DNA from 4 places in the Glutamicibacter sp. Je.9.36 genome. Region 2 is predicted to be linked to each of the others. Evidence: riboswitches for the same ligand, from Rfam matches in the RefSeq annotation. Region 2 holds a riboswitch; each other region holds the start of a gene.
What was found. A riboswitch is a leader RNA that binds a small molecule or an ion and turns the genes downstream of it on or off. The one in region 2 is predicted to bind S-adenosylmethionine.
Positions count from the first base shown of each region.

Region 1: linked by a shared signal. The riboswitch ahead of AAZQ98_RS12200 (ABC transporter ATP-binding protein) and the one ahead of AAZQ98_RS10670 (O-acetylhomoserine aminocarboxypropyltransferase/cysteine synthase family protein) in region 2 are both predicted to bind S-adenosylmethionine.
Region 3: linked by a shared signal. The riboswitch ahead of AAZQ98_RS12250 (O-acetylhomoserine aminocarboxypropyltransferase/cysteine synthase family protein) and the one ahead of AAZQ98_RS10670 (O-acetylhomoserine aminocarboxypropyltransferase/cysteine synthase family protein) in region 2 are both predicted to bind S-adenosylmethionine.
Region 4: linked by a shared signal. The riboswitch ahead of AAZQ98_RS03035 (acyl-CoA dehydrogenase family protein) and the one ahead of AAZQ98_RS10670 (O-acetylhomoserine aminocarboxypropyltransferase/cysteine synthase family protein) in region 2 are both predicted to bind S-adenosylmethionine.

Region 1 is NZ_JBCPSN010000004.1:270,623-278,080, forward strand. It holds gene AAZQ98_RS12195 (acyl-CoA dehydrogenase family protein) at 1-895, opposite strand, end outside; SAM riboswitch class I at 911-1,002, opposite strand; SAM riboswitch class I at 1,270-1,371, shown strand; gene AAZQ98_RS12200 (ABC transporter ATP-binding protein) at 1,377-2,198, shown strand; gene AAZQ98_RS12205 (aliphatic sulfonate ABC transporter substrate-binding protein) at 2,286-3,308, shown strand; gene AAZQ98_RS12210 (ABC transporter permease) at 3,378-4,142, shown strand; gene acs (acetate--CoA ligase) at 4,199-6,160, shown strand; gene AAZQ98_RS12220 (BCCT family transporter) at 6,241-7,458, opposite strand, start outside.
Region 2 is NZ_JBCPSN010000003.1:498,885-506,342, forward strand. It holds gene AAZQ98_RS10655 (DUF222 domain-containing protein) at 1-1,185, opposite strand, end outside; gene AAZQ98_RS10660 (AraC family transcriptional regulator) at 1,248-2,117, opposite strand; gene AAZQ98_RS10665 (cystathionine gamma-synthase) at 2,189-3,412, opposite strand; gene AAZQ98_RS10670 (O-acetylhomoserine aminocarboxypropyltransferase/cysteine synthase family protein) at 3,409-4,716, opposite strand; SAM riboswitch class I at 4,805-4,895, opposite strand; gene AAZQ98_RS10675 (LysR family transcriptional regulator) at 5,125-6,066, opposite strand; gene AAZQ98_RS10680 (DUF1852 domain-containing protein) at 6,190-7,182, shown strand; gene AAZQ98_RS10685 (methionine synthase) at 7,201-7,458, shown strand, end outside.
Region 3 is NZ_JBCPSN010000004.1:280,945-288,402, reverse strand. It holds gene AAZQ98_RS12265 (CPBP family intramembrane glutamic endopeptidase) at 1-688, opposite strand, end outside; gene AAZQ98_RS12260 (DinB family protein) at 985-1,572, opposite strand; gene AAZQ98_RS12255 (CoA-binding protein) at 2,204-2,698, opposite strand; gene AAZQ98_RS12250 (O-acetylhomoserine aminocarboxypropyltransferase/cysteine synthase family protein) at 2,698-4,071, opposite strand; SAM riboswitch class I at 4,187-4,281, opposite strand; gene AAZQ98_RS12245 (histidine phosphatase family protein) at 4,393-4,953, shown strand; gene AAZQ98_RS12240 (RNA polymerase sigma factor) at 5,066-5,563, shown strand; gene AAZQ98_RS12235 (methylated-DNA--[protein]-cysteine S-methyltransferase) at 5,560-6,189, shown strand; gene katG (catalase/peroxidase HPI) at 6,288-7,458, opposite strand, start outside.
Region 4 is NZ_JBCPSN010000001.1:642,881-650,338, reverse strand. It holds gene AAZQ98_RS03045 (GntP family permease) at 1-1,070, shown strand, start outside; gene AAZQ98_RS03040 (SdpI family protein) at 1,145-1,519, opposite strand; SAM riboswitch class I at 1,794-1,884, shown strand; gene AAZQ98_RS03035 (acyl-CoA dehydrogenase family protein) at 1,935-3,161, shown strand; gene AAZQ98_RS03030 (acyl-CoA dehydrogenase family protein) at 3,190-4,419, shown strand; gene AAZQ98_RS03025 (hypothetical protein) at 4,515-4,811, shown strand; gene AAZQ98_RS03020 (LysR substrate-binding domain-containing protein) at 4,843-5,760, shown strand; gene AAZQ98_RS03015 (MFS transporter) at 5,804-7,153, opposite strand; gene AAZQ98_RS03010 (MBL fold metallo-hydrolase) at 7,150-7,458, opposite strand, start outside.

The DNA.
Region 1 (7,458 bases), on a different contig from region 2:
TGCGCGCCTGCACCGCGTGACGCAGGTCGTTCAATGCGGCGCGGGCGATGCCCGCCTGCACGGCCATGAGCACCAGCTGGAAGATCGCCGCTTCGGAGTCATTGGTCTGCTGCGGCATGAAGCAATCCACCGGGACCTGGTGGAATTCGGTGGTGCCGGTTCCGGTGAGCCCCTGGCCGAACCCATCCCAGTCGTCGAGGATCTTGACGCCGCTGCGCTGGGTGGAGACCACGGCGATCTGGCGGCCGGCGAGCTCCGGGTGGGCCACCGCAACGGTGGTCCAGTCGGCAAAAATGGTGCCGGTGCAGTAGTACTTTTCACCGTCGATCACCCAGCGCCCGTCCACGGTGCTGGCCTTGGTGTTCAAGGTGCCCAGGGCGTTGCCACCGCGTTCGGTGTAGGCGTTGCCGATAATCTGCCCGGCAGCGATGCGAGCGACCCACTTCTTGCGCAGCTCTTCGTCGTCCAGCGCCAAGACGTTCTCGACGAATGCGATATGCGCACGCCACAGCTGGCCAACGTGGGAGTCCGCCTCGGACAGCTCGATGAGCAGGCGGAAGACATCCACCAGCCGTGCGCCGTAGCCCCCGTCGGCAACGGAAAGGCGCAGCGCACCGAAGCGCTCGCGGTTCAGCAGGCCTACCTGCTCGAAAGGAAGCACGCGGTTCAAGTCGCGGTCCTTGGCGGTTGCGGCGATCTGCGCAAAAACGGGACGGAAGATTTCGGCCAGCCGGTCGTATTGCTCATCCGCACTTGGTCCGGGGGTGATTTTCAGCAATTGCCTGGTCGGCAGCTGTTCTTCAAACTTGTCCAGGTCCATTGCGGTGGCCTGCGAAGGGTCACTGAGCTGGTTGAAGTCCAGTCCGAGGGCATTGTACGATTCACCAATAGGCATCAGGGTTCTCAATTCTTTCCATCGGTCCTGGCGGTAGCACCGTCCCGCTATTGGGGTGGTTGCTGCGGCGTCGTGGAGCCAGATCTCTCAGCCGCTCTGGATGGGTCGTAATTCATTTGTAACGGTAATAAACCGGCGTTTCCAACCCGCGAAGTCACATTTCGTCCCAGTGCCGGCAGTGCCCATCTTCAAATTTCACAGCCTAATCCGTGTCCTGCCGAAGATGAGTTGCAAAGTTTTGCTTAATGTCGAGCAAACCGGCCTGCAATAAAATAAATAACGAAATTTCTGGGCAATGTGACGTAGTTGTCGAAGATTTTTTCATATTACGCGAGATTTGCGTTCAAATCGTTCGACTCGTTGTAATGGAAACGTAACCATCCCGAGCGGCCGAGAGATCTGGCTCGTTGACGCCGCAGCAACCACCTTTGGAGTTTTGCTCTGCAGGCCGGTGCTACCGCCAGGACCGATGGAGATGAACATGACTCTTTCCTTTGCAGCGCCCGAGGCAACTCCCGTTGCCTCAGCTTCAAGCGCCCTGGACGTGCAGTTCAGCAACGTGTCGCGAACCTTCACCACCAAGAAGGAAAGCCGCACCGTCCTGGCCGATATCAACCTGCAAATTCCAGCAGGTCAAGTCGTGGCCATTCTTGGAGCCAGCGGTTGCGGAAAATCCACGCTGCTGCGTTCAGCATCGGGCTTGGACCACCCCACCACCGGCACCATCCGCACCGGCACCCGCGAGGTCACCGGCATCAACGAGTTATGCGCCGTTGCTTTCCAAGAGCCCCGGCTGCTGCCATGGCGCTCGGTTCGCCAGAACATTGCACTGGGCCTGGCACCGGAAACCGATAAGCGCGCCGGCAAGTCGCTGATCGATGAGTTGATCGAGCTGACCGGTCTGAGCCATGCAGCCAGCTTGCGCCCACGCGAGATCTCCGGAGGCATGGCGCAGCGGGTTTCGCTGGCTCGCGCGCTGGCTCGGCGCCCGGGTGTATTGCTTCTTGATGAACCCTTCGGCGCCCTCGATGCGCTGACACGCTTGAAGATGCAGGATCTGCTGCTCTCGATTCACGCATCGTTCCCCACCACCGTTCTCATGGTGACCCATGATGTGGACGAGGCGTTGACTCTGGCTGACCGCGTGATTGTTCTGGGGCGAGGCGCTGAGCATAGTGCAGCGGGCGTCATCGAGGATCTGTCCATCTCAGCTGGGCATCCACGCCGGCATACCGATGAAAAGTTCGTTGCAGATCGCCTGCACCTATTGCGCCTGCTCGGCGTCGACCCAACCAACCATTAGTCCCGGCCACGCCGTGGGTCCCGAACCATTCGGCGGCCTCTTTGCCTTTCACCCACACCGCTTGCACGCACAATTCTAGGATTCTCCATGCTTTTGAACCGTCTCACCCGCCGCACTGCATTGTCCGCCGCCGCCTTGATCGTTGGCGCAGTTGCCCTGACCGGCTGTGCTGGCGAAAACGCTACAGCCTCCTCGGATGGTCAGACCCTGTCCATCGACTTTGCCACTTACAACCCGCTGAGCCTGGTACTCAAGGAAAAGGGATGGTTGGAAGCAGCCGCCAAGGAGCAGGGCGTAAATGTCGAATGGATCCAGTCCGCTGGTTCCAACAAGGCCAATGAAGCTCTTCGCGCCGACGCAATCGATGTTGGTTCCACAGCCGGTTCCGCTGCGCTCCTGAACCGTTCGAACGGTGCACCCATCAAGACCATCGCACTGTATTCGCAGCCGGAATGGGCGGCCCTGGTAGTGGATAAGGACTCGAAAATCGAGTCCGTTGAAGATCTGGCGGGCAAGACCGTGGCCGCTACGAAGGGCACCGACCCATACTTCTTCCTGCTGCAGGCGCTGGAATCCGCGGGCTTGAGTGAAGCTGACATCACGCTGCAGAATCTCCAGCATGCCGATGGACGTACCGCCCTGGCCAACGGCTCGGTTGATGCCTGGAGCGGTTTGGATCCGATCATGGCCGCTGCCGAAAAAGACGGCGCGCAACTGGTTTACCGGAACTTGGATTTCAACACCTACGGTGCGCTGAACGCTCGCGAAGACTTCATTGAGCAGAGCCCCGAACTCGCCCAGCTCGTTGTCGATGCCTACGAAAAGGCTCGTGGCTGGGCAGCTGACAATCCCGAGGAAACCGCAGAAATCCTGGCCGACGTAGCAGGGCTCGAACCAGGAGTTGCTGCCACCGTGATTGAGGAACGCTCCAATCTGGACGTTCCGGCAGTTCCCGACGCCAAATTCACTGGAGTCCTGAGCAAGATTGCTCCCACGCTGGTCGCCAGCCGCGATGTCTCGGAGCAGGAATCCGTTGATGAAGCTCTGGAAACCCTCATCGATGACCAGTTTGCCGTCAAGGCAGACGCAACAAAGATCTCCGGAGAGTAACCAGCCATGAGCCCCACTAACGTGGCTGGAACCCGCGGAAGCCAAACACCTGCCAAGCAGAAGGCCAGCATGGCCGCAACGATCCTGCGTGCCCCGAAATGGCTGCTTGCGCTGGTCTTGCCGCTGACCACCCTGGCTGTGTGGCAATTTGTCACCGTCACCGGAATCGTCGCTCCGTGGACACTGCCAACTCCGGGTTCAGTGGTCTCTGCTGCCATTGAGCTCTTCCAGGATGGCGAACTCGGAAAGCACATCGGCATCTCCACCCAGCGTGTTCTTCTCGGTTTCGCCTTCGGATCATTGCTGGGCTTGGCGCTGGGTGCACTTGTCGGACTGTCCAAATTGGCAGATGCATTTCTGGGACTGAGCATCAGCGCCCTGCGTGCAGTCCCTTCCTTGGCTTGGGTTCCGTTGCTGGTGCTCTGGATGAAAATGGGTGAAGATTCCAAGGTCACACTCGTGATCATTGGTGCCTTCTTCCCGGTCTTTACCACCGTCGCCTTGGCGTTGCGCCATGTCGATGCCCACCTGGTCGAAGCAGCCCGCGCCTTCGGGGTGAAGGGATTGACGCTGCTGCGCACCGTCCAGCTGCCCGCAGTGGTCCCTTCGATCTTCTCCGGCCTGCGTTTGGCACTAGCCCAAGCTTGGCTCTTCCTGGTCGCAGCCGAACTCCTCGGCGCGTCAATGGGCCTAGGCTTCTTGCTCACCGACTCGCAGAACAACGGCCGATTGGACCGCCTAATCATGACCATCGTGCTGCTGGCCGTCTTTGGAAAGATCACCGATGCCCTGCTGTCGATAGCAGAACGCTGGGCTATCAAGCGCTGGACCTGAAACCGGACCAGCTAGTACCCGTTGACAAAGCTACCCCTCACCAAAGAAAGTTTGCGATGACCACCGAATTGGCAACAACCTCAACTCAAGTATCAGAGGCAGCACGCCAGGAATTCTGGGACGAAGCGGCGAACCTCTTGGATTGGGACACCCCGTGGCACACCACCAGCCGCATCGTTCCGGCCGATCCGGATGCCAAGCGCGGACCGGAAATTTCTTGGTACCTCGGCGGCAAGCTGAACGCCGCAGTGAACTGCGCCGACCGCCATGTAGCTGCGGGACGCGGCCAGAAGGTCGCATTGTATTTCGAAGGCGAGCCCGGAGACCGGGTAGCCGTCACCTACAAGAATTTGCAGGAGCGGGTCTCCCAGGCAGCCAACGCCTTGGAATCCCTGGGTGTGGTGAAGGGCGACCGCGTGGTCATTTACCTGCCGGTGCTCATTGAAACAATTGTCATCACCTTGGCTTGCGCCCGCATCGGCGCCATCCACTCGCTGGTCTTCGGCGGGTTCTCCGCCGAAGCGCTGAGGTTCCGTGTGGAGGACACCAAGGCAAAGGTCCTGGTCACCACCGACGGCCAGTTCCGCCGCGGCACTTCGGTTCCGGTCAAAGGCAACGCCGATGCGGCCGTTGCCGGCGAGAACGAAATCGAAAAGGTCCTGGTTATCCGCCGCACCGGCGACGAAATCCCGTGGACCGAGGGCCGCGACATCTGGTGGCATGAGGTGGTTGATACCCAGTCCACCGAGCACCACGCGCAGGCATTCGATGCGGAAACACCGCTGTTCATCATGTACACCTCGGGAACCACCGGCCAGCCGAAGGGCTTGGTGCACACCACCGGCGGGTACCTGACGCAGGCGGCCGCCAGCTACAACCTGCTGTTCGCCAACCCGGACGAGTCCCAGCGCGCCAAGGACGTGCACTGGTGCACCGCCGACCTCGCCTGGGTCACCGCGCATACCTACGAGATCTACGGCCCGTTGGCCAATGGCGTCACCCAGGTAATCTACGAGGGCGTCCCCAACGCCCCGCACCCGGGCCGCCACTTCGAGGTCATTGAACGCTACAAGGTCACCAGCTACTACACCGCTCCCACCTTGGTCCGCTCGTTGATGGGCTGGTTCCCGGATGGCATCCCGGCCCAATACGATCTGTCCTCGGTGAAGATCGGCGGCACTGTGGGTGAAGCCGTCAATCCCGAGGCATGGAAATGGTTCCGCCAGCAGATCGGCCGGGACAGCGAAGCAGGACTGCCGATGGTTGACACCTGGTGGCAGTCCGAATCCGGCGCGACCGTGCTTTCCCCCCTGCCGACCGATGGACATTTCAAGCCAGGCTGCGCCGCACGCGCGCTGCCGGGCATCTCGGTGGACATTGTCGATGATGGCGGCCTGAGCGTGCCGGCCAACCAGCAGGGCAATATTGTCATCACGCGCACTGGCCCGTCGATGGCCCGTACCGTATGGGGCAACCCGACGCGCTACTACACCAGCTACTGGGAACAATACGTAGAGCAGGGCTGGTTCTTGGCTGGCGACGGTGCCCGCTTCGATGAGGACGGCGATATCTACATCCTGGGCCGCACCGACGACGTGATCAATATTTCCGGCCATCGGCTTTCCACCATTGAAATCGAATCGGCATTGGTCACCCACCCCGGCGTGGTGGAAGCCGGCGTCTGCCCCACCCCGGATTCCAAGACCGGACACGCTGCAACCGCCTTCGTGGTACCGCTGGACAAGACCCTGGTTGCCGAGTCGCCTGACGAGCAGCTCGTTGCACGGCAGGCCGAGTTCATTGCTGAACTCCGTGATACCGTCGCGGTGCAGATCGGCCCGATTGCCAAGCCGCGGGAAATCGTCTTGGTTCCAGATGTGCCCAAGACCCGTTCGGGCAAGATCATGCGCCGCCTGCTCACCCAGCTGTTCGAGGGCACCACGCTCGGCGACACAACGAGCCTGCAGAATGAGCCGTGCATTCCGGAGATCAACGCGATCTGCCGCGCGCGCGGCTAATCGCTGCTCCCAAGCCCCTTGGGGTTAAACAAATGAAGCTTCTTCCCCGGCTGGGGAAGAAGCTTCATTTGATTTGCCGGTTAGGAATCCCCGGCCGTTGGCTTCTGGCTCTGGCCATCGGCCGCGCTGCCCTTGCCGTCCTGCACCGGGTCAGCGGTGGCTTCGGTGGCGAAAAGCTTCACTTCGGAGGCCCTTCCCTCGGCCCTGACCAAAGGGATTTCGGTGGTCATCAAGCTGAACTGGCCACCCTCATGGCGGTCAACCGCCTGGCCCACGGACTGCTCCAGGACCTTTCGAGCCACCTTGCCGCGAAGCACCAGCGGATCCTTGCTCAGGTCCTTCCACAACGCCACGCAGAGCAGGAGCATCACAATCACGAATGGCAGCGCCGAAACAATAGTGATGTTCTTCAGCCCGGTCAATGCCTCCGCCGGATGATCGCCGCCAGCCAGCAGCATCACCGCGGCCACAGCGCCGGTGGCCACGCCCCAGAAGATCACGGCCTTCTTGGATGGCTCTTCAGCGCCGCGTTCGCTGAGCGCACCCATCACGATCGAGGCCGAGTCTGCGCCGGTCACGAAGAAGATCGCAATCAGCAGCACGGTGACGACCATCAGCACGGTAGCCATCCAGCCCGACAGCGGGAGGCTGCCAAGCATGTCGAAGAGGATCAAATCGAAGTTGATATCTGGCGCGCCATCAACAATGCTGGCCAGCTTTTCCCCGGTTTCCCCGGCGCGTTCGGCGCGTTCCTGAATACCGATGGCGCCGCCGCCGAAGATTGCGAACCAAATCAGGGTGACACTGGATGGAACAAGCAGCACGCCGGTGACGAACTGGCGAATAGTGCGGCCACGGGAAATGCGGGCGATGAACAAGCCGACGAATGGGCTCCAGGAGATCCACCATGCCCAGTAGAAGACAGTCCACGAGGACAGCCAATCAGACATTGCACCGTCGCCGGCGGCCGTACGCGAGGCCATCTCTGGCAAGTCGCCGATGAAAGCGCCAATGGCATCGGGAATGACGTTCAGGATGAACAGAGTTGGGCCGCCAATGAAAACGATCAATGCGATGATCAATGCCAATACCATGTTGGTGTTGGACAACCACTGGATACCGCGCTCGATGCCGGAAACGGCAGAAGCGACAAACAATGCGGTCAGAATGCCAATGATGATAACCAGAACGCCGGAACCGACCTTCTCCATCATCCCGGTGGCCTGGATGCCGCCGCCAATCTGCAATGCGCCCAGACCCAGCGAACAAGCCGAACCGAAGAGGGTGGCGATGATGGC
Region 2 (7,458 bases):
CTGCAATTTATCCCAATCCAAGATGACGCTCACCTGCGCGCTGGCAAGTCCTGATTGCTGTTCCGGCGGGCCTCCGCTGGGTTTCCGTTCACTCATCAGCAAGGCCATGAAACCAACGAGTCGTCTTCGCTCGGGTTTCGGGTCTTCCCATTCAGCGTTGGCCGGCTTCGCTTCGGCGGAAGCAGCTTCTGGCTGAAGCTCATCATTTCCGCAGTGGAGATTCTCGTCTTCCGAGTCGAGATCTCCAATGTCCTCCGTAGCGTCGCCACCCGGTCCGTCTTTTGCCCAGTCGGGTTTGCTTTCTTCATCGTCCCAGCCGCTGGTTTCCTCACCGGTAAACTGGGCATCAACGTCTTTCAAGCCCTCGCGGTTGCCGGCAACGGTGGACGGATTATCCAGATTGGCGAAGTAGGCCTCGATGTATGCGGCATGCGATGGGAGAACACGAATGATGTATTCAACCAGCCCTTTGCGCATACCGCGCTTGAAGATCCCGATTCCGTCGAGCAGAGCCTTGAGCGGGCGCTGGCCCGCTTTGATCTGCGAGACCATGTCGTTGATGTGCTTGCGCGCTGACTTGGGCTCTGAACGCAGGAAGACTGCGGATTCTGCCTGGAGCTGCTGCTTCTTCGCCTCTGCGGCTTTGCCTTCGCCCAGATCCTTGCGGAGCGAATGCAGCTTCATTGCCGCCGAGGCCACCAGCCGCGGATCAATGCTCGGGTCGTCGAACTGCGTAGCAAGCTCCGGCAGCCACGGATCAGTCGGTTGTCCTGCCTCGTCCGTGCCGCCAAGCAGGCAGTCGGCCTGCACCAGGCGGGCGGTGGCGGTGCTGCGCGGGATATCCAGCCAGCCGGTCATCAGTCCTTTGGCATCCTTGAAATGCGTACGCGCTGTCGTGGTACGTCCTTCGGCGGCTTCGATTTGCTCGACGGTGGGGTGGGCCCCGAGATCGGAGATGGCCTGGAAGGATTCCTGGTCGAGCTTGTGGGCGCCGGTACGCCGCAGGGCAGCTGCCGCGTGGACCTGGGTCCGGGCGAGCGATTGGGACGTGTCTTCAGCGAGCATCGAAAAATAAGCGGCCTGGCCGGCGGTGAGGCCGCCTTGGGCCAGGACATGGGTCGCTGAAGCGGCCAACGCGTTGGCGTCGGCCAGGTCCTTCAGCGCTTGCGCGATTTCTCTGCTCATGGGTACACCATGCCCCGCAGAAATGGATCTGCAGGGCATGCGTGTACGGGCTGTGGACAAGTCTAGTTGCCGGCTTCAACCGGCAGCCAGAGCTCGCAGGTCGCGGTGCTGAAGTCCGGGGCCCGATCGAGCACGGCGACAATGGACGGCCCCACGCGCAAACGCCACGGATTGGACGGGAACCACGCGGTAGCGGTGGCGGCGTAGAGGTCCTGCAACGCCGACGGGTAGGGGCCCGAAACGCTGAAGACCGCCCACTGGCCAGCAGGAACCTGGATCATGTCCAGGTCCTTGGGCACCTGGATGCCACCGGGTACGGCGACACCGTGCAGGTAGGTCAGCTCGCTGCCTTCGCGGTAATCGGGGTCTACCTGGTCGCTGACCTGCAGCAAACCGGCAGGTTGCGCGGAAGACAGCTCCTTGAGCCGAGCGTGCTCGGCTATCGGGATGGAGGCGATGTGGGCCTGGATGTGCGGGTTGGCACCGTTGTGAATCAGCGGTACCTGCGTGGCGTATCCAATGAGCTGGAATTCTTCTCGATCAACTATTCGTGCATCCATGGGACGATTCCCTTCGACGGTCAGGCTGAACCTGATGATTGGTTGGCTTCGAAGGGGGCCACCATTCTCGCGGACATCGGCCACGGACGCGCCATGCACCGCTCGGAAGGCCCGGCCGAATGCTTCGGCCGAACCATAGCCGTAACGGATCGCGATGCTCAGCAGGTCCTGACCGGCAAGCAGATCCGCGGCGGCCTGGGTCATGCGGCGCCGGCGGATGTACTCGGAGACCGGCATGCCGGACAGCGAGGAGAACATCCGCCGCGCATGGTATTCGGTGCTGCCTTCGGTGCGCAGCAGGTCAGCGAGGTTGATCTCGGCGCGTAGCTGAGCCTCGATTTGCTCGATGAGCCGATTGAGAATTCCGATCATGATTCCACCCTTCCCCAACTACTATTCTTCAGGGTAGGGGCACGCCGCCCGATAATCGCGGTTCGATGCGATCAGGCGTTTTCTAGGGCCTTCTCGCGCACGACGGCGGGCTTGTGTACCGGCTGGGTCGCCCGGGCCGCGGCCAGGCCGCGTTCCAGATCAGCAATCAGGTCGTCGGCTTCCTCGATGCCCACCGAGAGGCGGACCAGGTTGGCCGGGATTTCCAGCGGAGTGCCGATCAGCGAAGCATGGGTCATTTCGCGCGGATAGCAGACCAGGGATTCCACCCCGCCCAGGGACACCGAGAGCTGGAAGTACTCCATGGATTGGGCGAAGGCGCGGGCGGCGGCTTCATCGGAGAGCTGCAAGGAGAGGATCCCGCCAAAGCCGCGGCCGGCCGCAGACCGGGACTTGGCCAGCTCATGGCCCGGATGGCGTTCCAGCCCCGGGTAGTAGACGCGAGTGACCTCGGGCTGGTCATCGAGCCAGCGGGCCAGGGTGCTGGCGGTAGCCCCGTGGCGTTCCATGCGCAGGCCCAGGGTCTTCAGCCCGCGGGCGGCCAGGTAGGAATCCTGCGGACCGGAGACCGCTCCTCCGGCAAACTGCTGGTAGCCCACGGCCTCGGACAGGCTCTGCCCGCGGTGCAGGTGATCGGCCACGATGACAGCCCCGCCGAGCACATCGGAGTGCCCGCCGATGTACTTGGTGGTGGAATGGACCACCGCGTGGGCGCCGAAATCCAGCGGCCGCTGCAGGTACGGGGTGGCGAAGGTGTTATCCACCACCAGCAGGGCGCCGTGTTCGCGGGCGATATCCGCCCAGCCGGCCAGGTCGGCGATGCCCAGCAGCGGGTTGGACGGGGTCTCCACCCAGAGCAGCGCGGTGTTCGGGCGCACCGCGGCACGCACCGAATCCAGGCTGGTGATGTCCACCGCCGAAGAGGTGATCCCCCATTTGCTGTGCAGCTTGGAGATCAGCCGGTTGGTGCCGCCGTAGCCGTCGGCGCCCAGGATGATGTGGTCGCCCGGTTCCAGCACTGCGCGCAGCAGTGCGTCTTCGGCGGCGATGCCCGAAGCGAAGGAGAAGCCGGCGGCGCCGCCTTCCAGCGCGGTGAGCTGGGATTCGAACCCGTTGCGGGTCGGGTTGGAGCCGCGCGAGTACTCGTGTCCGGCGCGCAGCACGTTGATGCCGTCCTGGATGAAGGTGCTGGTCTGGTAGATCGGCGGGATCACCGCACCAGTGTGCGGATCCTTGTGCTGGCCGGCGTGCACGGCCAGGGTGTTGAAGCCGCTCATGCGACGCTCACTTCCTTTTCCTTGGGAGCAGACTGGGCCAGCGCGAGATCCAGCGATTTGGTGATATCTGCGAGCAGGTCGGCGGGGTCTTCCAGCCCGACCGACAGGCGCAGGGTGGAGGTGTTCAGGCCGGCGTCGGCCAGCTGTTGTGCGGAGAGCCGGCAGTGCGTCATGGTCGCCGGGTGGGAGACCATGGTGCGGGTGTCCCCCACATTCGCGGCCAGGGAAATCAGCTTGAGCCCGTCGATCACCGGGGAAACCAGGGATGGGTGGGCCAGCTCGATGGCCAGCACGCAGCCGGTGCCCTTCGGCGCCAGCGCCCGGGCCAGCTCGTAGCTGGGGTGGCCGGGCAGCGACGGGTGGTGGATGGCCACGATGCCCGGGTGGGAAGCCAGAGTGCCGATCAGCGTGGTGACGCTGCGCTGCACGTGGGCGGCGCGCACCGGCAGGGTCTCGATGCCGGCCAGGATGCCCTGGGCGCTGGCCGGGGCGAGGGTCGGGCCCAAGTCATGCAGGAACTTGGAGCGCACCAGCATCGCGTAGGCGGCCGATCCGTGGCGCTCAAGCAGCGAGGTGTTGTTCAGCCGCACCCGCGGTGCGGCGATCTGCGGCCAGCGCCCGGTGTCGGAGAAATCGAACTTCCCCGAGTCCACCACTACCCCGCCGAGCACCGAGCCGTGTCCGGCCAAGCCCTTGGTGGCCGAGTGCACCACGATGTCCGCACCGATTTCCAGTGGCCGAATATTCAGCGGCGTGGCCAGGGTGTTGTCCACCACCACCGGGATGTTGTGCTCGTGGGCAACGGCCGCAATGGCGGGCAGGTCGGCCACGGTGCACAGCGGGTTGGAGACGGACTCCAGGAAGAACGCCCGGGTGTCCTCCTCGATGGCCGAAGCCCAGGCGGCCGGATCGGCCTGGTCGACAAAGCTGATGCGGATGCCGAAGTCCGCGAAGGTGTCGGTGAACAGGTCCACGGTGCCGCCGTAGAGCGAGGAGGAGGCCACGATGTGCTTGGGTCCCTGGGTCAGGGCCAGCAGGGACAGGGCCACGGCGGCCTGCCCGGTGGCGGTGGCCACCGCGTGGGCCCCGCCTTCCAGGGCGGCCACGCGCTGTTCGAGAATCGAGACGGTGGGGTTGCCGGTGCGCGAGTAGGTGAAGCCGGCCTGGCGCAGCGCGAACTTCTCGACCGCTTCGGCATGCGATTGGAATTGGTACGCTGCGGAATTGTGCAGCGGCGGCAGCATCGGGCGGAAGTCTCCGCTCGGGCGGTACCCTGCGTGCACCGCGTCGGTTTCCTGGCTCATGGCTCCTCCTCGATTCTCTGCGAGGGAGTGCACCGATTGGCATCGTGCGGCGGCACGAAGCACAGTACGCGAAAACGCGTTCGGAACTGCTCCATCGTTCCTGGCGGTAGCACCTTTCGGTTTCCCGATGGTTGCTGCGGCGTCTCCGAGCCAGATCTCTCAGCCGCTCTTGATGGGTTGTTCTTCCATGGTTGGCTATCCGCCGCAAACGGTGCAAGCGGTATCCGGCACCCTGCTTCATACAAGGCCGCCACGCTTCATATGTCGTCGCCTTGTCATGATGACGAGGGGGCCTGAACTCTTTTGTGAAGCGAGCTTTTGAGCGGAATCGGTGTGATGTAGAGGTTTTGCTGGAAGTTTGTGACGATGTGCCGGTGCTCCATGACCGGGGGTTACGCTGCTGGCGGCTCAGCCGAGCACTTCTACCCCGAAGCTGGCGACCACGGTGCGCACTTCTTGCAGGTAGCGCTGGGCCTGGTCGGTGAGCGGGATGGCGGCGTGGTCGATCCAGCCGATTTCGATGCGCTCCTCGATGGCCAGCGGGATGGCGACGATGGAGGGATCCAGCTCGTCGCTGATGATGCCGGTGGAGATCGTGTACCCGCCCAAGCCAATCATGAGGTTGAAGATGGTGGCGCGGTCCGAGACCTGGATTTCGCGTTGGCTGGAGCGCGTGGAGAGCACCTCCTCGGCGAAGTAGAAGGAATTATTCGCGCCCTGGTCGAAGGTCAGCCGGGGCAGGTCTTCGAGGTCTTCGAGCGTGACCTGTTCACGAGTGGCCAGCGGGTTGCTGCGCGAGATGAAGATATGCGGATCAGCCAGGAACAGCGGGTGGAAGACCAGACGGGATTCGCGCAGCAGCTTGTCGATGACCTTCCGGTTGAAGTCGTTGCGGTACAGGATCCCGATGTCGCTGCGCAGCGTGCGCACGTCCTCGATGATCTGTTCGGTGCGGGTCTCGCGCAGCGAAAACTGGTACTCCTCGGCCCCGCTGGCCTGCACCATCCGCACGAAGGCATCCACCGAAAATGAGTAGTGCTGGGTGGAGACGCCCAGCAGCCGCCGGGCCGAGGGGCGGCCGAGGTACCGATGCTCAAGAAGCTCCACCTGCTCTAGCACCTGCCGGGCGTAGCCGAGGAATTCAGCACCTTCGGCGGTGAGCGTCACTCCCCTGGCCGAGCGCATCAGCAAGGTGCGCCCTACCCGTGATTCAAGCTCCTTCATCGCTGAGGACATGCTGGGCTGTGCGACGTAAATGAGGTCGGCGGCGGCCGAGATCGACCCTTCGGAGGCGACCGCCACGAAATAGCGAAGTTGCTGCAGCGTCAAGCCATTTGTTCCCTGAACCATAGCTAGAGTCTATATGAATCCATAGTTATATCGAGTTACCCGATATCAAGAATCACCCTGCATGATTGACGCATCGACTTCCCCTCGGCCCACCACGGCCCCCAAAGAAACAGATTGGCCATCATGGCAGACGCGTTGACCTTCAGCATTAGCACCACTAAATTCGACGAGAATTACACCCCCTCAGCAAATTCGCGCACCACCACGAACTTCGCCAATTTGGCACGTGGAGAACGCCGCGCAGAGAACCTGAACAATGCTCTAACAATGATCAACCGCCGCTTCAATTCCTTGGCTCACTGGGACAATCCCCAAGGGGACCGCTATGCGCTGGAATTGGAAATAATTTCTGCCAACGTGCATTTCACTGCCGATAATATCGACCAGAAATTTCCCCTTTTAGAAGTCCTTGAAACCACGATCGTGGATAAACTCCTAGGCACTCGTACCCAGGGAATAGTCGGCAATAATTTTTCTTCTTATGTCCGCGATTACGACTTCAGTGTGGTGCTTCCGGCTTCGTGTAATGACAGCGGTGCTCCGGCGCTTCCAGAAAATTTTGGCGATCTCCACGGGCAACTTTTCCAGCACTTCCTGAACTCGCAGGCATACCGTGAACGTTTTGCCCAGCTGCCGGTGATCTGCATCAGCGTCTCGACTTCCAAGACCTATTTCCGCACCGGCAACAGCCATCCAGTGCTCGGTTTGGAATACCAGCAGGACGAAAATTCATTGACCGATGCGTACTTCGGGAAAATGGGCTTGAGCGTCCGCTACTTCATGCCACCAGGTGCCGTGGCACCGCTGGCGTTCTACTTCCGCGGTGACCTGCTCAACGACTACACCAATCTGCAGCTGATCAGCCTGATCAGCACCATGGAGACCTTCCAGAAGATTTATCGTCCGGAGATCTATAACGCCAATTCGGCTGCTCCTTCCGTATATCACCCGAGCTTGGGTGCCGAGGACTTCTCCCCCACCCGCGTCTTCTATGACCGCGAAGAACGCACCCAATTAGGCAAGATCCAGGGCAAGTTCACTGAGGAACACTTCATCGCCCCAAATCGCGAACTGCTCGATCAATGGGCCGCCTCCTACCCCGCTCCCGTCGCCTAAGAATCCGAAAGACACCCCATGACCTCAACGCTTATCCCCACGTCAATTGTCGGCAGCCTGCCCAAGCCGTCATGGCTCGCCGAGCCTGAAAAACTTTGGTCCCCTTGGAAGCTTGAGGGCGCGCAATTGCGCGAAGGCCAGCAGGACGCCATGCGCGCAGCGGTCCTCGAGCAGGCCCAGCGCGGCATCAACATCATTTCCGATGGCGAGCAGTCCCGCCAGCACTTCGTCACCACCTTCATCGAGCACCTGAGCGGTGTCGACTTCGAGAAGCGC
Region 3 (7,458 bases), on a different contig from region 2:
GCACCCCGCCGAGAGCGATCATGGCGAGTTCCGGTGAACCGCCGAATTCGATGATGCCATGGGTGAAGACGAGTTGGGATGCGCTTTGAAAAGCGACGTGGATGCCGACAGCGGTCCACACGCTGCCAGTGACGAGTCGAACGTAGCCCAGTACAATTCCCATGGCCGCGAACAGTGATACGTCGAGTGGGCTGACTCCGCCACGGAGGAAGACCGCAGTAGCAACGAAGAGTGCAGTCTGCACGCCGATGACCCACCACGATGGCAGACGTTCTGCAAGAACCGCGGACACGTAGCCGCGAAACACAAGCTCTTCGGGAATCGCCTCAGTTAAGAGCACCGCGAAAAAGATCAGGCCGAATACAAGCCAAAATTCGGCGGCGGCCACGGGAATCTGTAACGGATTGCCAAGTAGCCTGAGAACAAAGAAAGTGGCGACCGCAGGTACAGACCACGAGGCGATGCCCAGGGCAAACGCTCGTAGATCGCCGGAGGCTGTGGTGAAGCCGGCAGCGCTGAGAGAACGTCGCCCTGACCAGCGAACGAGGATCACAAGGACGGCGATCACGAGGCCAGAAATGGCGAAGCCGCTCAGGATGCGCGTCCAGAGGGTTCCGTGTGCGGTCGGGTCGGTCGAGTTGTTAAGTGCCACCGCGAGCAGAAGCGTACCTACTAGGACTCCGATCATGAAAGCGATGCGAACTAGAACCGACCAGAGTGGTAGCGGTATCCGTTGCTCTTGTGCGGTTTTCGGTTCAGGCCCTGTCATCGTGGGGGTGCCTCCGTTAGTCGAGCATTGCAGTCAAGAACAGCTAATTCGTCACGGTCAGCCGCGGGTCTCGGCCTATAAACGTAGCGGACAATGAGGGAGTTGTCAGCGGTCCAATCTGAAAATCATCTGCGTGACGCGGGCATACCGAGCGATCCATCAACTTCTTCTTGGGTATCTCTGGCCTCTGACAGGCTTAGAAAGTAGATGATGCGCTAGGCGTTGTCGGCTATTTCTTTTATGCGCAGGCGTTGTTCTTCCCACTGCGCGGGCGTCAGATCTGGAATGTTGGGTGCTGAGGGGCGTAACCCGACGAAACCGTCCAATTGCTCGCGTACGATATCCATGTGTCCTGCATGGCGATGAGACTCGGCGATCATATGAATCAGGAGACGTTCCACTGTCGTATGCCGATGCGTTCCCCACCAGGGAACAACGGCAGGGGAATCCAGATCCAAATAATCCAAAACTACGTCGGCAGCGGTGGTTGCCTCGCGGTAGATATTCATGGCATCAGCTAAGGTCATGTTCGGTGGCGGGCGGAAGTCGGCCTGGGCGTCTTCGTCTTCGGAAATGTCTCGGATAATGGGATTCTCAATTTTCTGTCCGAGGCATCCGACGAAATACTCTGATTCGGTGACGGCTAGGTGAAGCAGCAACCCCATGACATGGGTTCCTGTGGGTGCCAAGGGCGTACGCGCTTGGGTGTCGCTCAAGCCTTCGCATTTCCACAAGATTGCTTCGCGGGCATCATTCAGATATTCGCGTAGATGGGCCCCAGTGCCGCTATTGCCAATTGCCATGTGCTGAGTCTAATGCCGCGCAGGGGTCATGCCCCGAAGGATGCTGGACCGAATGCCCAAGATTCCGCCCGGCTTGTTTGACGGGAAATAAACGGCAGTCGCACCGCAGGTTCCCACGGAGAGGCATTCGCCTAATTCGGGCAAGGGGGCATATCCGGGTGAGCGATCGATAGCGTTTTCGTGAAGGGCATGCATAGGAAGCAACGTACGGGTCCGCCGAAATTTCGAGTTCATTTGGCTAGGCAATTGCCAGTCGCCAGTACCTCCGGCCTCCAAAAGATCTTGCCGCGTCCCATTTTCTCCAGCCCATGCAAATGCATTGCAAAGCAGCCGTTGCTGCTAGGCAAGGCGGCGGGAGGATACCAACGAGTAATTCAAGGGCTATTTGCGATTGCGGTTCTCGGGCCGAGTGCCGGACACCTGGAGAGCTGGCACCAGATGGTTTCTAATAACTGGCCGTAGCCGGCCGGTCGTTGTCGTGAGCAGTCCGCCGAGCCGCAAAACTCAGCAATGCCCCTGGGCAGGTGGCCTAGTACGCACAGCTCCCGAAGAAGAGCTCCGGTAGCGACGGCAAAAATGGGTGCATGCAACGCAATGTTGCATGCACCCATTTCCTGGAATCTTGGACTCCCTAGGCAAGTACCTGGCGCTTGGAGGAAATGACGCCGGTATTGAATCCAGCCAGGCGCAGGCCGCCGTGGAAGCGGGCGTGCTCGATCTTCACGCAGCGGTCCATGACCACATTCATGCCCGCGGCCTCGGCGCGCCGGGCCACTTCCTCATGCCAGGATCCCAGCTGCAGCCACAGGGTCTTCGCGCCTACGGCCAGGGCCTCGTCCAGCACGGTAGGCAGGTCATCGTGCTTGCGGAAAACCTCGACCAGATCCGGGGTCTCCGGCAGATCGGCCAGCGACTTGTACACCGGCTGGCCCAGGATCTCATCGAGTACCGGGTTGATGAAATACACCTTGTACTTGGAGGAGGAGAGCAGGTAGGTAGCCACGAAATAGCTGGCGCGCGATGGCTTGTTCGAGGCACCGACAATGGCGATGGACTTGGTGTCGCGCAGGATCTCCAGGCGCTGTGCGGCTCCAGGGCCTTCCCAAGCGGTATCAACGGCAGTCATTAGATTGCTCCTTTCGAAGCGGTTGGCAATGCGCAGGCGGAACCGTCATAGGCCGGAGCCTCGAACCCTGCGGCGGAAGCGGCAATCGCTTCCTGCGAAGCGGCCAGCGCCTGGTCCAGATCCCAGAGGATGTCCTCGACATCTTCCAGTCCTACCGACAGGCGGATCAGATCTTCTGGCACGCCAGCGGAGACCAGCTGCTCGGCGCTCAGCTGCTGGTGGGTGGTGGAGGCCGGGTGCAGCACCAGGGTGCGGGCATCGCCGATGTTGGCCAGGTGGCTGGCCAGCTGCAGGGCTTCGATGAACTTCGAGCCGGCTTCGCGCCCGCCCTTCACCCCGAAGCTGAAGACCGAGCCGACGCCCATGGGCAGCAGCTCCTTGGCCTGCGCGTGCTGCGGGTGGGATTCCAGGCCGGCATAGTTCACGTAGGTCACGCGCTCATCGGCCTGCAACCAGGCAGCGACCTGCTTCGCGTTGGACAGGTGGTTGTCCATGCGCTGCGGCAAGGTCTCCAGGCCCTGCAACAGCTGGAATGCGGACTGGGCCGGCAGAGCCGGTCCGAAGTCGCGCAGCTGTTCGCTGCGCAGCTTGGTCAGGAAGCCGTACTCGCCGAAGTTGTCCCACCAGGAGACGTTGCCGTAGCTGGCAACCGGTTCGGTCATGGTGGGGAACTTGCCATTGCCCCAGTTGAACTTGCCCGACTCGATGACCACGCCGCCCAGGGTGGTGCCGTGCCCGCCGATGAACTTGGTGGCCGAGTGGATCACGATGTCCGCGCCGTGCTCGATAGGGCGCAGGATGTACGGGGGAGTGAGCGTCGAATCGACTACCAGCGGGAGATTGTGGCGGTGCGCCACCTCGGCCAGGCCCTTCAGGTCAGCGATGTCGCCGGACGGGTTGGCCACCACCTCGGTGTAGACGGCCTTGGTGTTTTCCTGGATCGCCGCTTCGAAGTCGGCGGGATCATTGGAGTCGATGAAAGTGGTGTTGATGCCGAAGCGGCGCAGCGAGACATCGAGCTGGGTGATGGTGCCGCCATAGAGCTTCGAGGAAGCCACAATGTGGTCGCCTGCCTGGGCCAAGGCCGCAAAGGTGACGAATTCCGCGGCCATGCCCGAGCCGGTGGCTACCGCTCCGATGCCGCCTTCCAGCGAAGCCATGCGCTCTTCGAAAGCCGCTACGGTCGGGTTGCCGATACGCGAGTAGATGTTGCCGTACTTCTGCAGGGCAAAGAGGTTGGCCGCATCGTCAGCGTCCTTGAAGACGAACGAAGTGGTCTGGTAGATCGGCACTGCGCGTGAGCCATGCTCGGCATCGGGGGTGCCTCCGGCATGCAATGCGCGGGTGCGGAATCCAAACTTGTGATCTGCCATGGTGGCTTACGACTCCTCGTCGATTGGGGTTTCGCGGGCTCCGCAGGGCGGACCGCGATCGAGGCAGGAATCCCGGAATCAATGTCGCTTCCTGCTGTCGTCCAACGGGTAGGCGGCTGCATCGTTTCTGGCGGTAGCACCGTAACCACCGGATGTGGCAGGTTGCTGCGGCGTCATCGAACCAGATCTCTCAGCCGCTCGGGATGGTGTAATAATCTTCGCAACATGACCGTTCGTGACCCAACTATGAGTCGTAACGTTGCGTATTGGAGCTGTTATCGGAGATTCTTCGATACCTATTACCCCGGTTAGGCTGGAGTCATGGATACTTCGCTGGCACTGGTGCGACACGGGCAGACCGATTGGAACCTTGCAGGGCGCCTGCAGGGGCGTACCGATATCCCGTTGAACGATACCGGGCGCGAACAAGCTCGCGAGGTCGGGCGCCATCTGATCGGCCAGAACTGGTCGCTGGTACTTGCTTCACCCTTGGAACGTGCCCGGGAAACTGCCGCGCTGATTGCCCAGCAGATCGGGGCCGAGACGGGGAACGCTGTTCCGGAACTCATTGAACGCGGCTTCGGCCCGCTGGAAGGCCGGATCATGGCCGAGGTCAGCGAAGCGGAATCGGCTGCTGCCAAGGACCTGCGTGAGCCGCGTGCCCAGATCTTGAGTCGTGCGGTGCCAGCGCTGCTGGACTTGGCCAGCAGGCATGCCGGGCGCAAGGTCATGATTGTCAGCCATGGGGCCACCATGCGCACCATCCGCGACGCATTGGCCGGAACCACGGATCCCCAAGGCGTGGAAAATGGCGAAATGCTCCACTTGGACTTGATCCGCCTTGAGCAGATCGCCAGCGAATTGGATCTGGTGGCATTCTAGGAATCCATGGGTATCTGCGTGAAGGAATTTTTTTCGTTCACGCCTCACAAAATGGTCTCCTCGTACGTTTACATGGTGAGAAGCCATGAAGGCGCAAAATTCCAGGAGAGCCATGCAAGCACCGTTCGAGCGGATAGTCCAGGACTATGGACTGAACGTCCTGCGCGTTTGCCGTGCCCTGCTTGATGAGCATCGCGCGCAAGACGCCTGGTCCGAAACGTTCCTTGCCGCGCTCAAGGCGTACCCGCAACTGCCGGAGGACGCCAATGTCCTGGCATGGCTAGTGCGTATTGCCCGGAACAAAGCCATTGACGAGTTGCGCAGGAACAAGCCGGAAATCCTCATCGGCCAAGACGTGGACAGCCTGGCCCCATCGGCCCAACGGCCGGATCTGCAGTTGGAAAACCTGCAGCTGTGGCATGAGGTGAACCAGCTTCCTGGCAAGCAGCGGCAGGTGGTGGCCTACCGCTACCTGGGCGGAATGAGCTACGCGCAAATTGCCGGAATCCTTTCCGGCACCGAAGCTGCCGCCCGGCGTTCGGGCGCCGATGGGATCAAGAATCTGCGGGCCCGGATGGATGACCAAGAACTATGGCGGGAGCAGCCATGAACGGAAAAAATTATCGGCAGCAGGCTACGGCCGCTGAAGCGCAAGTCCTCGACTCGCTGCAGGACCGGCTCGTTGAACGGGCCCGTGCACGGGAACTTGTTGATGTTGCCTATCGCGTGGTCGATAGCCCCGTGGGGGCCTTGCTGCTGGCCAGTACCGATGCCGGGCTGGTCCGGGTCGCTTTTGAATCCGAAGGCCATGACCGGATTCTGGAGGTGCTCTCGGAAAGGCTCAGCCCGCGGATCCTGCGCGACAAGTCGAGCTTGGATGGTGCCGTCCGGCAACTGGATGAGTATTTCGCGGGCCAGCGGCATGGCTTCGATCTTCCGGTGGACTTGCAGCTCTCCACCGAGTTCCGCCGCCAGGTGCAGCTGGAGCTGGGTCATATCGATTACGGGCGTACCCTGAGCTACGCCCAGCTGGCGCAGCAGATCGGCAAGCCGAAAGCGGTGCGGGCCGTCGGTTCAGCCTGCGCCACCAACCCGATTCCCATCGTGCTGCCCTGCCATCGGGTGCTGCGCACCGATGGTTCATTGGGCGGCTACCTGGGAGGCTTGGAAGCCAAGTCCGAGCTGCTGAAGCTGGAGAACCCGGACTTCGCCAGCGGCGCCGCGACGCTGTTCTGACGGGCAGTTCCCGCATGAAACAAGTGCTGGGCTGCTGCCTCCCTTGCGGGAAGCAGCAGCCCAGCACTAATTGCTACGGGCTTGCAGCCCAGCAGCTGCTACTTGCTGCGCAGTTCGAAGCGATCTGCGTCCATGAGCTTGGCCCAAGCGGAGGCGAAGTCATTGACGAACTTCTCCTTGGCATCATCCGAAGCGTAAACCTCGGCCAGTGCACGCAGCTCGGAGTTGGCACCGAAGACCAGATCCACGCGGCTGCCGGTCCAGCGGCCATCGGTGGTGGTGTAGGTCTGCTCGTCAGCGGACGGGGTCCATTCCAACCCCAGCTCCAGCAGGTTCGCGAAGAAGTCGTTGGTCAACGCGCCTGGGGTGTCGGTGAAGACGCCCAAGTTGGAGCCGTCCCAGTTATTGCCGATGACGCGCAGTCCACCGAGCAGTACGGTAGCTTCCGGTGCCGAGAGGCCCAGCAGATTCGCGCGGTCGATCAGCAAGTACTCGCTAGGCAGTTTGACGAAGCCCGAGTCGTAGTTGCGGAATCCGTCGGAAACTGGTTCCAGCCATGCGAACTGGTCAACGTCGGTTTGCTCCTGGGTTGCGTCTACACGGCCCGGGGTGAATGGAACCTCGACCTGCTGGCCAGCTGCCAGGGCTGCCTGCTCGACTCCGACGTTGCCGGCTAGGACAACGACGTCCGCGAAGGAAGCCTTGATCCCGGAAGTGGCGTTGAAGTTGTCAACAATCTCTTCCAGCTTGGCAATTACCGGCTTGAGCTGCTCAGGCTGGTTCACGCTCCAGGAGACCTGTGGTTCCAGGCGGATGCGGCCGCCGTTAACGCCGCCGCGCTTATCCGAGGTGCGGAAGGTCGAAGCGGCCTTCCAAGCCGTGGATACCAGCTGCTGGACGGTCAGTCCCGAATCGTTGATCAGGGCTTTAAGTGCGGCAACTTCAGTTGCACCCAAGGTGGTCTGCGGAGCTGCTGGCAGTGGATCCTGCCAGAGCAGGTCCTCAGCAGGAACCTCTGGGCCGAAGTAGCGGGACTTCGGGCCCATGTCGCGGTGGGTCAGCTTGAACCATGCGCGGGCGAAGGCGTCTGCGAACTGGTCTGGGTTCTCCTTGAAGTTCTTGGAGATCGGGCCGTAGACCGGGTCGAAGCGCAGGGCCAGGTCGCTGGTAAGCATGCGTGGCTCGCGGTGTTCCAAGGTCTCGAATGCAGGCTGGACCAAGCCGGCTCCGCCATTGTTGACCGGGCGCCACTGCTTGGCGCCTGCTGGG
Region 4 (7,458 bases), on a different contig from region 2:
CCAACCTGACGCTATCGATTATCGGCTACATCGTTTCCATTCCGGTCTTCTGCGACTCGGGATACGTGGTGCTCAACTCGCTGCGCAAAGCCATCACCCTGCGTACCGGGGTCTCTGGGCTGGCAACTTCCATCGCCCTGATGACCGGCCTGTACGCGACCCACACCATGGTGCCTCCAACTCCGGGCCCGCTGGCCGCAGCCGAAAGCATCGGCATTGCCGATAACCTGGGCTTGATCATCGCTGTCGGATTGCCCGTTGCGGCCATCTCGGCCCTTGCCGGCTTGGCCTACGCCAGCCGCTTCAACAAGTCCAAATGGACCCCGGTGCCAAGCGGTGACGACAACGACATCTCCGAACTCGACTATGAGCAGCTGCGTGCAAGCTTCGGAAAATTGCCCAGCCCGGCGCTGGCCTTCATGCCGATCCTGGTCCCGCTGGTACTGATCTGCGCCGCATCCATTGCGAAGCTGCCCTCGCACCCGATGGGCGAAGGCGTTGCCCTGGAAATCCTTTCCTTCTTGGGGACGCCGGTTATTGCGCTGATCTTCGGCTTGATCTCCGCGACCTTCCTTTTGCGCGGTAGCAGCAAACTGGCGGTCTTCAATGAGCAGATGAATGAAGCTGTACGCACCGCTGCTCCGATCTTGCTGATCACCGGTGCCGGCGCCGGCTTCGGCGCGGTCCTGGCCGCTTCGGATTTGACCACGATTCTTTCGGATTCGCTCAGCGGGCTGGGACTGGGCCTGGCTGTGCCATTCCTGATCGCCGCTGCGCTGAAGTCCGCCCAGGGCTCGTCGACCGTCTCAATGGTGACCACTTCCGCGCTGGTCGCTCCGATGCTCGGCTCCCTGGGCTTGGATTCGGAGCTGGGCATGGTGCTGTCCGTATTGGCTGTTGGCGCCGGTGCGATGGTTGTCTCGCACGCCAACGACTCCTACTTCTGGGTTGTCTCGCAGCTCAGCCGCATTCCGGTGATTACCGCGTACAAGACCTTGAGCGTGGCTACCGCCATCCAGGGCACCGCGGCGTTCTTGACAGTATTGGTGCTGGGAGCCGTACTGCTGTAGCAGCACGCTTTCCAGAAAGAAACGGATCGCGCCATCGGCAGATGGTGCGATCCGTTTCTTTAAGCAGTGCTGGATTAGCCCAGGCCTGCCGCCTGGATGCTCCGCGCGGCCTTATTCGCTGTGGCAGTCGAGATCACCAGCAATGCGATGGCAGCCAGGTAGCCGGCTCCGGTCGCGGCGAAGGCGAAACCGAATTGGCCCAGCAGGCAGAGAACTGCTGCGCTGGCCAATGCCGCCCAACCGGCCCAGGAAGCCACGGCAAGCAGGGGCGCAGCCTGCTGATGCCCGGCGAACCAGGCATCATCGCTGGCCAAGGTGTGTCGGGTCTTGATGCCGATCGCCGTATTGCGAGCGAGCTTCCGGTCCCGTGCCATCGGGGCGAGGAACGCTGCGACCAGCGTTATGCTCAGCAACCCGAACATGAAGGCAATCACGCCTGCTGGATCCACTTGCCGCCTCTTCTGCCGATTGATCTTGAATGGCCATCCTATGCGGTCGCAGCGAAGTTCCCTGACCCACGCTGTGTTCCCAATCGATGCCTAGGGGAACGCTCTTGAAATCCAGTTCCAGCATGCCAATTGCGTCATGCGAAGGTCATATGACGTCTTATCCGCCCGTTTTCCGGCAGGGCGAAGGCGCGAAGATGACGTATTTTGTCCTGCTGTTCCTCCGCATGACAGCGCCCTTCCCGAGGACCTGCCAGCAATGCTTGACTCGGAGCACAACCCATCCAGAGCGGCTGAGAGACCTGGCTCCGAGACGCCGCAGCAAGCCTGCACTCCGCAGGTAGTGCTAACGCCAGGTTCGATGGATCCGCAGATTTTCTGCATCCTTCGGAATCCATAGCCCAAGAGGAGAACGAAGATGACTGTACTGGATACCCAATTGCCGCGCGTGCCCTACACCGGCACTGCTGATGAAGCTGAACTGGCTCATTGGCGCGACGTCGCCCAGCAAGTAGCTGGCCAGCTGGCGGCTGACGCGCTCGACCGCGACCGCAAGAACGCCCAGCCTTTCGCCGAAGTGCAGCTGCTGCGCGAAGCCGGGTTGCTCAATCTCCTGGTGCCTGCAGAATTCGGCGGAGCCGGAGCCCATTGGGAAACGGCCTTCGAAGCGGTCCGCATACTGGCCGCAGCTGATGGATCCATCTCGCAGTTGCTGGCTTACCACTACATCAACCAGTCCGGCATTGCGTTCTACGCCCCGGCAGAAGCGCAAGGGGCATGGTGGCAGCGCACCGTGGAAGGTGGCTGGCTCTGGGGCGATTCGGTGAATCCAGTTGATCCGGATTTGACGCTGAGCGCCGAAGGGGACGGCTACCGGCTGAATGGAGCCAAGCGATTCTCCACGGGTTCCGGTGTTGGCGAGGTCATCGTCATCAACGCGCTGGTCCAGGGCGGAGAATACGACGGGCAGATTCTCGCCTTGGTTCTGCCACGCGATATCGATGGCTTGGAAATCGTTGACGACTGGGACTACCTGGGACAGCGGCTGAGCGCGTCGAATTCCTTGAAGTTCCACAACGTGCGGCTCGAAGCAAGGGACTTGCTGGGATTCGTCACCGATGAACCGGTCTCCACCCTGCTCACCCCCGGGATCCAGCTGGCCTTCGCCAACTTCTACCTGGGCATCGCCCAGGGAGCGCTGGCGCGCGGCAAGCAGATCTTGCTGGGCCGCAAGAACGCCTGGCTGTTCTCGCAGGCAGAGACCTACTCGCAGGACCCGATCTTCCAGCGCACCGTCGGAGAGCTCAAAGCCCGCACCGCAGCGGTGGCGGCGCTGACCGAGAAGCTGGGCCGGAAATTCGACGCCCTGCTCTCGAAGGCCGGGGATGTCACCCAGCCCGAGCGAGCGGCGCTGGCCGTGGAAATTGCTGAAGCCAAGGTGGTCTCCACTGAGGTGGGAGTGGATGTGGCGAACCGGATCTTCGAGGTGACCGGTTCATCTTCAACTGCGAACTCGGTGGGCCTGGACCTGTACTGGCGCAATGTGCGCACCCATTCGCTGCACGACCCAGTGGACTACAAGAAGATCGAGGTCGGCGCCTACTTCCTGCGCGGAGAATCCCAGCCGCTCTCGCTGTACACCTAAGAAAACTTCTCCCGGATTGGACTGAACGATGACTGTAATTGCAACTGGCAATCGACTCGCAGGACTCAAAAACCGCTTCGCACCGCTCTTCGCGCGCATTGCGCAGGGCGCAGCCGAACGCGACCGCACCGGCGAATTGCCCTACCAGCAGGTCGCGGACCTGGCCGCTGCCGGCTTTGGTGCGGTTCGGGTCCCGGAATCGCACGGAGGTGCCGGTGCTACGCTGCCCGAACTCTTCGAGCTCTTCGTGGATCTCGCGGCGGCGGATTCCAATATTGCCCAAGCGCTGCGCGCGCACTTCGCCTTCGTCGAGGACCGTCTGGTTGCGGCCCCCGGCCCGGGGCGCGACAAGTGGCTGGCCCGCTTCGTGGCGGGAGAACTGGTGGGCAACTCCTGGACCGAGGTCGGCACCGTCAAGGTCGGGGACGTGATCACCAAGGTCACCCCGGACGGCGAGGGCGGATTCAAGATCAACGGCACCAAGTACTACTCCACCGGCTCGATCTTCGCCGACTGGCTCGATACCTACGCAGAGCGCACCGACACCGGAAAGCGCGTGATCGCCGCAGTCAACCGCCACCAGCCCGGCGTCGAGCTGGCCGATGACTGGGATGGCTTCGGCCAGCGCACCACGGGTACCGGCACCTCCACCTTCACCGACGCGATTGTCGCCGAAGAAGACCTCATCGACTTCGATACGCGTTTCAAGTACCAGACCGCTTTCTACCAGCAGGTGCTGCTCGCTGTCTTGGCCGGATCCGCCAAAGCAGCCGAGCGTGACTTCGCCGCTGAGCTGAAGGCGCGCAAGCGGACCTTCAGCCATGCCGCGGCCAATGTGGCGGCCGAAGACCCGCAGCTGCTGCAGGTGATCGGCGAGGTCTCCGCGGCGGCCTTCGCTGCCGCGGCAACGGTGGAACGAGTGTCGACGGCATTGCAGGGTGCCTACGAAACTGCGCAGGCGCTGCACACCGGCGAGGTGACCGGGGAAGAGGACGAAGCAGCCAACGATGCGGCAGAGCTGGCCAGCGCCCAGGCGCAGGTGGTGCTCACGCCATTGGTCCTCAACGCAATCACCCACGCTTTCGATGCGCTGGCCGCCAGCGCCACGAGCGTTACCAAGAACCTGGACCGGCACTGGCGCAATGCCCGTACCGCCGGCAACCACAACCCCTGGGTGTTCAAGGCGAGGTTGATTGGCGACCTGGCGGTTAATGGCACCGAGCTTCCGCGCGTGTGGGCGATTGGTGCATCAAAGTAGATTCCTTGATCTTGCGGGTCCAGCATTCTTTGCCGATGCTGGGCCCGCAGGTTTTATCCGTGCAGTGTTGCCCGCAGAACGTCTTGAATGCGAAGATGTCCCGCATGAGTGGTTGGCAATTTTCTTTCGAGGACGGGCACAAGCCTCCCGTCCTCGATTTTGACTGGACGCCGATCGACACCGTTGTTCAGCGACTGGCACTGCTGCAGGTGCAAGCCAGGGGAACCGGCGAGGTGACCGCGGAACTGCAAAGCTGTGTTGCTGAGCTTGAGCGGCTTATCGTGCTGGCCTTGGAACACGGCGCCAGCCTGGGTCAGTTGGCCGAAAGAACTAGGGTCAGCCAGCGGGATCTGGCGAGGGTCAGTAAAACCGGACGACTTTACGAACGGTAATGGTCCGCTGCCCGCTGGCTAGACTGGGCGGGTGATCAACTACACCCTGCGCCAGCTGCAGTACTTCGTCGCCGTCGCTGAACTCGGCTCCATCTCCGCCGCGGCGAAGCAGTGCCATATTTCCCAGGCAGCCATGTCCCAGTCCATGGACGAGCTGGAACGCGCCGTCGGCTCGCAGCTGCTGGTGCGCAGACGTGCCCGCGGCGTGGTGCTGACGGCTGTCGGCACGGACTTCCTGCTGGACTCGCGGGCCCTGGTGCGCCATGCCGAAGAAGTGCAGGACCAGATTGTCGAACGCCAGACCAAGCTCTCCGGCCCTTTGGTGATCGGCTGCTATTCCTCGCTGGCCGCTTTCTGGATCCCGGTGATCTGCGAACGCTTCACCAATGTGCACCCGGATTTGCAGGTCACCCTCGTGGAGGGGGATGGGGCCGACCTGCAGGAGCGCATGCTCAAGGGCCATCTGGATGCGGTGCTCACCCATACCCGCCACCTGCTGCCGCAGGTCTCTTCTCGCACGGTGATGTCTGGCCGGCCCTATGTGCTGGTGGGAGGCAATCACCGGCTGGCCGACCGCACCTCCGTCGCCTTGAGCGAACTGGCCGATGACGACTTCGTCTCCCTGGACATTCCCACGGTGCGCGATAACCAGCTGGTGAATCTCCGCATGTCGGGCTTGGACCCCAAGGTGCGGTGGAGTTCGCAGAGCTTCGAGGCGGTGCGCGGGATGGTGGCTCGGGGTTTGGGCTATACCGTTCTGGTGCAGCGCCCGCCGGTCAACCTGAGCTACGACGGCTTGCCGCTGTCGGTATTGGAGATCGAGGGTGAGGTTGGCGTGAGCGATATTTGCGTGGCCTACACCGCCTCGGACCGCCCTAGCTTGCGGCTGCGCGCGTTCTTGGATTTCTGCGAGGAAGCCGGAGCCGAGAAAGAGCGCAAGGCCGGTTAGAACCCGCAGGTTCCAACCGGCCTTGCCGTCCGGGCAGCGAGGGCTAGTGGCTCATTTCCTCGGCCTCGAGGTCGGCGTCGCGGCCTTCCTTGATGCCGCGCATGGCCAGGGCGGCGACGATGAACGCGGCGGCCCAAACGGCTCCGGCGATCCACAGTGATCCGCCGCCCAGCAGCACCAGGCCTGCAACGATCATCGGGGTGAAGCCTGCGCCCACGGTGGAGGAGAGCTGGTAGACCAGCGAAGCGCCGGTGTAGCGGATGCGGGTTGGGAACAGCTCCGCGGTGAACGCGCCGAACGGCCCGAAGATGAAGGCCTGGATGATGCCGTTGGCCACGAACAGCGCGATGGCGAACAGCCACAGCTGGCCCAGTTCCAGCATCCACATGATCGGCAGGGCGGCCACGGCGCCGGCGAGGATGCCGACCATCATGACCGGGCGGCGGCCCAGCTTGTCGGAGTAGCGCGATGAAACCCAGATGCCCACCACGGTCAATGCGGCGCCGATGGCCTTGATGTTCAGCACCGCGGTGCGGTCCATGCCGACTTCCTCGACCACGTAGGAGATGGCCCAGACGGTCATCAGGCCCTGCACCGTGTAGGAGCTCATGCCCACCAGGGTTCCGCGGATGACGGACTTCGGGTACTTGGTGATGACCTCCATGAAGGGGGTCTTGCGCTCTTCTGCCTTGTTTTCCAGCGCGAGGAACAGCGGGGACTCGGTGACCTTCAGCCGGATGACCAGCCCGATGCCCACCAGCGCGATGCTGATCAGGAACGGAATGCGCCAGCCCCAGGCCAGGAACTGCTCATTGGGCATGAGCGAGACGGCCGAGACTGCCAACGTGGCCATCACGGCGCCGGCCGGGCCGCCCATGTTCGCGAAGCTCGCCGCGAAGCCGCGGCGCTCCTTGGGCGCGTGCTCCAGCGCCATCAGCATGGCCCCGCCCCATTCGCCGCCCACGGCCAGGCCCTGGACGATGCGCAAGATGATCAGCGCGATCGGGGCCAGCATGCCGATCTGCGCGGTGGGAGGAAGCAGGCCGATCAGTGTCGAGGCGCCGCCCATCATCGCCATCGAGGTGATCAGCACGCCCTTGCGGCCGATCTTGTCGCCGAAGTGGCCGAACACGATGCCGCCCAGCGGGCGGGCCAGATAGCCCACGGCCAAGGTGGCAAAGGAAGCGAAGATGGCTACGCCCGGGGTCAGGCCCACGAAGAAGACCTTGTTGAAGACCAGCGAGGCCGCCGTGGCGTAGAGGATGAAATCGTAGAATTCGATTGCGCTGCCGATGAAGCTGGAAGCCAGGATCCGGCGCATCTGCGGGGATTTCAGCGAGGGAACCAACGCCTGTGCCTCCACGCCGTTGCCATTATTCAGGGTGCTGCTCATCTTACTGCCGCCATTTCACTGTTGACGCGGGAAAAGGATATCGTGTCCAGATCGTTGGGCACTAGGTAGTTGCCGGAGAATTTCGCGGCGTGGGCTTCCCAGACCTGCAAAGGCGTAGTTCCGGGGACCAGATGGTGCAGGGCCAGGGTGCTCGCCCCGGCCTGGTGCGCGATCTCGATCGCCTGCTCCGGCGAGGTGTGCGAGGCGCGGTGGTGGTCCATCGAAGCCTGGGCTTCCAAGGTGCCAACCGAACCGTAGGCGCGTTGCACCCAGTCGAAGTCGATGGCCTCATGAAGCAGCAGGTC